Regions from separate parts of the Solibacillus sp. NPDC093137 genome, predicted to be linked through region 1. Evidence: predicted binding sites of a transcription regulator. Region 1 holds the regulator's gene; the other holds the start of a gene.
What was found. Region 1 encodes CtsR, which represses protease genes until heat stress. Its sites were predicted from a motif close to ATGGTCAATAAAGGTCAAACA; they were not measured.
Positions count from the first base shown of each region.

Region 2: ACQKN3_RS10485 (ATP-dependent Clp protease ATP-binding subunit) is a predicted target of CtsR. The motif match lies at 1,532-1,552, and genes of this name have one in related genera.

Region 1 is NZ_JBNNVH010000007.1:96,393-100,612, reverse strand. Features, by position in the region: gene ACQKN3_RS17710 (protein arginine kinase) at 1-968, opposite strand, end outside; gene ACQKN3_RS17705 (UvrB/UvrC motif-containing protein) at 965-1,507, opposite strand; gene ACQKN3_RS17700 (CtsR family transcriptional regulator) at 1,520-1,984, opposite strand; gene ACQKN3_RS17695 (DUF4870 domain-containing protein) at 2,186-2,491, opposite strand; gene ACQKN3_RS17690 (acyltransferase) at 2,612-2,842, opposite strand; gene ACQKN3_RS17685 (globin-coupled sensor protein) at 2,985-4,220, shown strand, end outside.
Region 2 is NZ_JBNNVH010000001.1:2,057,199-2,061,418, reverse strand. Features, by position in the region: gene ACQKN3_RS10500 (Cof-type HAD-IIB family hydrolase) at 1-161, opposite strand, end outside; gene ACQKN3_RS10495 (prolyl oligopeptidase family serine peptidase) at 273-1,028, shown strand; gene ACQKN3_RS10490 (metal-sulfur cluster assembly factor) at 1,090-1,398, shown strand; gene ACQKN3_RS10485 (ATP-dependent Clp protease ATP-binding subunit) at 1,572-3,701, shown strand; gene ACQKN3_RS10480 (YjzD family protein) at 4,009-4,206, opposite strand.

The sequences.
Region 1 (4,220 bases):
ATGAGTCCAGGTTGCATAATAAGCATGCACTCATTTAGTTTACGCTGTGAAATTGCTTCTAATAATCCTAAACTTACCCCAAGACGCACATTTGATAAACAGCTAGCCGCTTCTTCACTCGTTAAAATTTTTGCGTACTTCAATGTACCAAGTGAACGGCTTAAGCGGTCTTCCAACACCGAGGGAGCACGCATCAATAAATTTTTACGTGCAAGCTCTTCCTTTTTGATTACTTGCTCCACAACTTCCTGCAGCTCCTGTAAAATCGTTTCTTCTGATTTACCTAATGTGATTTGGTTTGATATTTGATAAATATTCCCTAAATTTTCACTGCCTTCCCCATATATACCCCTCACAACCATTCCTAATCTTGTCATCATCTGAATTAATGGATTCATCTGTTTCATCATTGTGAGTGCTGGTAAATGGAGCATGACAGAAGCTCGAAGTCCTGTTCCGACATTTGTTGGGCAACTTGTCAAATAACCATAGCGGTCTTCATATGCATACGCGATTGACTTACTTAAGTAGCGGTCAATATTACGAGCCTTATCAAATGCTTCTTTTAAATTCATCCCTTGCGTAAGACTCTGTATGCGAATATGATCCTCTTCATTTACTAATATGCTAATGGATTCATCTTTTGTTAAAAAAAATGATCCAATTTTTTTTCTTCTTGCCAAATTCGGACTGATCAAATGCTTCTCCACTAAAATTTGGCGTTGTAAAACCGGCATATCTTTTATTTGGAAATAGGAAAACTGATACGGATTATCATATGAAGACAATAATGACTGCATCATTTTTTCTTCGATTAATTGGGCTTCCTGTTCTGTAAAACTAATCGGAAATCGAGTATTGGCAATATTACGAGCAAGCCGAATGCGTGTGCTAATGACGATATCTGAATCGCTTTCGTGCTGCATCCAGCTGGGACTGGCATTCGTTAAAAAATGCTCGATGTTCATGCGTTCCCCTCACCTTCCTGTCTTATTTTACTTTCCAATTCCCTTACTTCATCACGTATGGAAGCTGCATCTTCAAATCGCTCTTCCGCAATTGCTTGCTGCAGTGATGTTCGGAGCTCTTGGATTTGTTGTTCTACCTTTTCCTTTGAAGGTCCTTCTTCCATATACCCTACATGCTGAGTACCTGCCTGAAGACGTTCAAGCAGCTGGGGTAATTGCTCGCTAAATGTTTCGTAACATTGACCGCATCCGAATTTGCCTTGCTTTAAAAACTGTCGGTACGTAAACCCGCAGGAAGGACAGGATTTTGGGCTGTTTGTATTAGTTGTCGTGCTTTCTTTCTTTGCATTCACAGGTACAAAATTGAACCAATTTGAAATAAGCTGCTGAAGAGATGCAGGCTCTTCATTTACGTCAAATTGAAATGGATGAAATTGAGTGGCACATACTTCACAGTAGTGACGCTCTACTTTTTGACCATTGTGAACTTGAGTAACGGTAACATTGGCGTGACGCTGTTTACAATGCTCACATATCATAATAATCCACCTCTACTTTTCAAAAGAAATCGTTTGTAGCATTGCGTGCATAATGCGTGCTCTTAGCTGATCACGCAGCGGCAAAGCTACCTGTAATGTGACACGATCTAAAGCGGCCTTCATAATGCTTGCTTCTCGTTCTGTAACGATATCCTCATCCAATAAACGGAAAATAATACGCTCAGCATTAGTCTGGGCAATGGCGTTACCTATTTGTGTTTCCATTTCGTCAAGTAAATTTTTCTTCGAGTGGATTGTTACACGCAAAATCCGAATATAACCGCCACCACCCCGCTTACTCTCTACATAGTAACCATGCTCGGTCGTGAAACGCGTATTGATAACGTAATTGATTTGAGAAGGGGCACAGGCAAATTGCTTTGCCAATTCATTTCGTTTTATTTCAATAAGTCCCTGTCCCTCTAATTCAATAACTTCCTTCAAATACCCTTCAATTATGTCAGATATATTCCTCATGCTGTCTCTCACCTCTCATCAACTGACTTTGACTATCTTTGACTTAAATATACAATATTTATTTTTTGAAATGCAACTAATCACTCTTGTTTTAGGTTTCCCTATTTTTACATTAATAAATCCCTTTTTATGTAAAAAAGCGATAAGGTGTTTTTAAACAAACCTTACCGCTTTTATGAACTTTGCCAGAATGAGGGTAAATTATACCCAGCGTCCGACAATTGGATAATTCCAGTGCTGATCCGATAATGCTTTTACAATACCGATGACCGGGGCAATCCAGAAGATGAGTAAAAATACTAATAGGAATGGTAAACCTATTAACAATACAGAAAGGACTCCTGCTATCGCTATTAAAATTCCGAATACGACCTGGAATAGTAATGCTTGGATTGCTGTACGCTTCACTTCATCTTCAGAACTTATTAAGAAAAACAGAATCGGTACAAGGAACGGTGCAAAGAATGCACTGGCATGAATGATGATTTTCGACCATTTAGATTCCATTTGTTATCAACCTCACTTTAGTTTATTAGCTTATTTACGGATAATATTCATAAAAGTTTCATAGAGAGGACAAAAAATCCCGAATTTTTATTTCGAGATTCTTGTGATGTCTAAATTTAATCAATATGGGCCTCTATCTTTCGGGTTGTCCCCTTCTTGAGGAAATAAAAAGTAGGAAATAACCGCGGTTAAGATGGTTGCTCCAATAACTATTAAAATCCGATCGCGGTCACCTACTTCTGCATAATTGTTTACGAGCATAATATACGATGCGATTGCCACCCCAAGCGACAATGGTAAAACAAATTTCAAACGCCCTTTATGAAACTTCATCATTACAACGCCTTTCATTATTTACTGCATCCATTTTAATAGTTATATACCTCAAATACAAATTAATGTAAATTTTTAATCTTTATAGAAATATTAATGATTTAATCCGATATAAACAGTAAAATAGTATTATTTAATAATACATGAATCGAGGAAGAACATGGGTATTCTGTTTTCAAGAGCAACAAAAGTTTCAAACAAGCCTTATTTTGATATTGCAAATTATGCACAGCAAGTAAATCTGGATGTATCAAACTATCCTAACTTACATAAACAGCTTCAATTGCTAAAATTGACGAAAGAGGATTTAGCCGTAATTAAACAGCTAGAACCTTTTGCTCAACAAGTTGTTCCAGTTATGGTGGAAAAGTTTTATGGTGCAATCAGCTTAAGTTCGGAGCTTGTAGATATTATAGGAAGTTCAGCTCGAATGGAGCGTCTTAAAGGTACACTAACAAGGCATTTAGAAGCAATGTTCAACTGTAATATCGATTCACGTTATATTGAAGAACGACAAACGATTGCGCATGTCCATGTCAAAATCGGCCTGCAATCAAAGTGGTATATTGCATCATTTCAATCGCTAATGACAACGTTTATCGACTTTATCAGTAAAATTGAAATGCCGAATGAAGAGATGGCTAAAGCAATTAATGCTTTTTCAAAACTAATCAACTTCGAGCAGCAGCTTGTGATTGAAGCATATGAAAAAGAAGAGCAGCGCATTCGTACTGAAAGTTTGGAAATGAAATACCGAATCGTAGAGCGAATTCAACATACTGCACAAGAGTTAACGCATATTAGTGATCAGACAAATGCCTCATTACAGGAAATTGCGAGTCAATCTGAAGAAATTGCTTCCAACACAAAACAAGGATTAAATTTAGTCGCGGAAACCGAAAATAAATCAACGACAGGTACTACATATTTAGTTAACCAGACAGCAATTATGACAAACATTTTAGACCGTGTGGACATACTTGAGTCATCAATGGTTAAACTGCGTCAATCATCTAAAAAAATTGCTGAAATTGTAGGATTAGTAACAGGGATTGCCGATCAGACAAACTTGCTTGCATTAAATGCATCTATTGAAGCAGCACGTGCAGGTGAACATGGGAAAGGATTTGCCGTTGTAGCTGATGAAGTCCGAAAGCTTGCTGAGGAAACTAAAAATGCGGTACAAAACGTTTCTCATTTAATTAAAGAAACAGAACTTAGCATTTCACAAATGTCCGATTCTGTTTCAAGTGTTGATGAGCAGGTAAAAATGAGCGTGGATACACAAAAAAGCTTGGCAGATTCTTTTACATCCATAACGGAAGCAGTACATGGAATTAAAACGCAATATGAAAACACGAATGAGGACATTCATGCCATTTCTTCTGTTATTACC
Region 2 (4,220 bases), on a different contig from region 1:
TAATAAAGCTGACTCGCACGATACGGACGTCCTGTCGCGATCATCACCTGATGACCTGCTTCTTTTGCTTTCAACAAAGTTTCCTTTGTCAGCGCAGAAATTTTTTTCTCGTCCGTCAATAAAGTGCCGTCTAAATCTAATACAATTAAATGTTCGTTCATAAGAGTAAGCCTCCTTTAGCCTGGGTATAATTGTAACGTGCAAAAATAGCATTCGTCAAAGTTTTGAAACATTGACCAATTTTTGCTAATGTAAACAAAGAGGTGAGAAATTTGATAGTTGACAAAGAACAATGGAAGTCCATTCCATTACTGCATGTATATGATGAAACGATGGATGAGCAAACACCGGTCGTTATTTTTCTTCATGGTTTTTTAAGCGCAAAGGAACATAATTTACATTACGCTTATCAGTTTGTGCAACAGGGTGTTCGCGTTATACTACCGGATGCGTTAATGCATGGTGAGCGCTCGAATCAATTGACGGAAGACCAGATGAACTTTAACTTCTGGAAAATTGTATTAAAGTCAGTGGAAGAAGTACATACTATTTATGGAGAATTGAAGCTGAAAAACTTGGCAGGAAACAAGGTTGGGATTGCCGGAACTTCAATGGGCGGAATCGTCACTTCAGGCTGTTTAGCGATCTATCCATGGATTGAAACGGCAGGTATTTGTATGGGTACAACTAGCTATACGAAACTGGCCCTCCATCAAGTAGAGGATCTAAAGCAAAAAGGCGTAACATTTCCGTTGTCTGAAGAACAGCAAACAGGCTTGCTTCAAATGCTGCAAAAATTTGATATGGAGCAGCATGAGGAATTATGGGCAAACAAACCGATTATTTTCTGGCATGGTGAGCGCGATACGGTCGTTCCTTATCATATGAGCCGAGATTATGTTGAACAACTGGAAAAAGAAAAAAAAGCGGAACATATTACTTATTTGGCAGAACGAAAAGCTGGGCATGCGGTATCGAGAAACGGAATTTTGCAAGTCACGCAATTTATGGCGCATTGTTTGGCATAAATCATGCGTTCTGCTATGATTAACATTAACACCATGGCGAAAGGGGAAATTTAAAATGGCAATTGATCACGATATGAAAGAAAGTATGTTAGGTGCATTGGAAAACGTAATTGACCCTGAGTTAGGCATTGATATCGTCAACTTAGGCTTAGTATATGAAGTAGATTTAACAGATGAGGGCTTAGCAATCGTTACGATGACATTAACATCAATGGGCTGTCCGCTTGCTCCAGTTATCGTTGACCAAGTAACAACTGCACTTAGCGAATTACCGGAAGTAAAAGAAGTAAAAGTAGATATCGTATGGCAACCGGCGTGGTCTAAAGACAATATGTCCCGCTATGCAAAAATGGCATTAGGCATTCGTTAATTAATAAGTGAATAAATGAATTGAAATTCGGTCATTTTGCGTATAGGCAAAGTGATCGTTTTTTATTAGGATCTTTGCGAAGGAAACAGAGCTTAATTATTTGTTGTTTGACCAACTTTGACTTATAATTAAATTAATCAAAAAAGGTCAAACTAAATGAAAGGGTGCACTTTATGCAATTTAACCAAACACAAGATAATCGTCCTCCATTAGAGCAATTTGGACGAAACTTAATTGAACAAGTAAAAAACGGTAAGATGGATCCGGTTATTGGACGAGATGAGGAAATCCGGAACGTCATTCGTATTCTGTCACGTAAAACAAAAAACAATCCGGTCCTCATCGGTGAGCCAGGTGTTGGTAAAACAGCGATCGTCGAAGGGCTGGCACAGCGTATCGTAAGACAGGATGTTCCGGAAGGATTAAAAGATGCGGAGCTTTATGAACTGGATATGAGTGCACTAATTGCCGGTGCATCGTATCGCGGGCAGTTTGAAGAGCGGCTGAAATCGGTATTAAAGCAAGTGAAAGAATCAGATGGACGTATTATTTTATTCATCGATGAGATCCATACAATTGTCGGTGCAGGCAAAGCGGACGGAGCAATGGATGCAGGAAATATGCTGAAACCAATGCTTGCACGTGGTGAACTGCATTGTATTGGAGCAACAACATTGGATGAATACCGTATGTATATCGAGAAAGATCCTGCATTGGAACGCCGCTTCCAGCAAGTAATGGTGAGAGAACCTTCTATTGAAGATACGGTTTCCATTTTACGTGGAATAAAAGACCGTTTTGAAGAACATCACCGTGGTGTTCGCATTCATGACCGCGCGATTATTGCAGCGGCCCAACTGGCGAACCGTTATATTACAGATCGCTTTTTACCGGATAAAGCAATTGATCTTGTCGATGAGGCATGTGCGATGATCCGCATAGAAATCGATTCAATGCCACAGGAACTGGATCAGTTAATGCGCCGCCTCACACAGCTGAAAATTGAGCAGCAGGCACTGAAAAAAGAAAAAGATGATGCAAGTAAAAAACGTCTTGAAATAATTACAGATGAAATTGATACATTGGAAGTTTCAATTAAGTCAATGAAGGAACAGTGGGAACTCGAGAAAAACGGTTTACAGATTGTACGCGATAAAAAAGATGAACTGAAAAAAATGGAAGCCGAGCGCGACGATTTATTTATTTCAGGCAGTAATTTAGCACGGGCAAGTGAGCTTCAGTACAGTAAAATACCACAGCTTGAAAAGGAAATCGCCGAACTAGAACTGCAGTTGAAACAGTCGGAAGGTAACCGGATGCTGCGTGAAGAAGTGACTGAAGAAGAAATCGCTAAAATTATTTCACGCTGGACAGGGATTCCGGTAACGAAGCTTGTTGAAGGTGAACGCGATAAACTGCTCCGTTTAAAAGATACATTGCATGAAAGGGTAGTCGGTCAGGACGATGCGGTAACTTATGTAACGGAAGCAGTTTGGCGTGCGCGTTCCGGTATTAAAGACCCGAATAAGCCGATTGGAAGCTTCCTGTTCCTTGGTCCAACCGGTGTCGGGAAAACGGAATTGGCCAAAGCATTGGCCGCACAACTTTTCGATTCGGAAGACCATTTCATCCGTATTGATATGAGCGAGTATATGGAGAAGCATTCTGTATCTAGACTTGTCGGAGCTCCTCCAGGCTATATTGGCTACGAAGAAGGTGGTCAGCTGACAGAAGCGGTACGCCGCAATCCGTATGCTGTAGTACTAATGGATGAAATCGAAAAGGCGCATCCGGATGTCGCGAATATTTTACTTCAAGTACTTGATGATGGCCGCATTACCGATAGCCAAGGACGGATTGTCAATTTTACGAATACCGTTATCATCTTGACATCGAATATCGGCTCACAGTTTTTACTGGAAGCATCAGAAGAAGCGGAACAGCTTGTTCAAGCCGCATTACGCCAGCACTTTAAGCCGGAGCTGTTAAACCGGATGGACGATATTATTATGTTCCATGCATTATCGAATGAGCACTTCCATAAGATTGCCTGGAAATATGTAAAGCAGCTTCAAGATCGGGTCGCAGAACAGGAAATTACGCTGTCTGTTGATGGGGAAGTTGTGGACTGGATTGTGAAGCACGGGATTGACCCGCAATTTGGTGCACGTCCGCTCAAACGCTTTGTCCAACGCCATTTGGAGACGATTGTTGCCCGTGAACTGTTAAAAGGGGAAGTCACAGCAGGTGGAAGTTTATCGATTGCATTGGAAAATGGAGAGTTAGTAATAAAATTAAATTAAGTTTGAAGACAGCTTGTGCGTGAATGCGTACAAGCTTTTTTTGGTGGTTTGAAATGTTCTAATAAGGATGGTTAAAGTTCTAATATAAATGAAAAAGTACTAATAAAAGCCCGAAATTTTAATATAAATGTCACTTGTGCTAATAAGAGGTGCTACTGTTCATATAAATGTGGAGACTTTTCTAATATCAAGTATAAAACTTCTAATATGTATTGAATTTATCTAATAAAGTCAGCGCCCCCCACAAAGTGGGCGTAGATAACAAGGGGCTGTCCAGTAGTTTTACCGGACAGCCCCTTGTTATCTATTAATGATGCTCTGCTTCTGCTTCTGGAGTTGATTCGTTTGGAATGATTGCAGCGATAATAATAACTAAAACGCTGAATACTAATGATACGATTACGCCATTCATGAAGTTAAAATCTACACTTAATACAGAACTTACTACATAGTTTAGCATTGAAACTAATAAGAATGACCAAAAGAACGTAATGATATATTGCATCAAATTCACCTCAT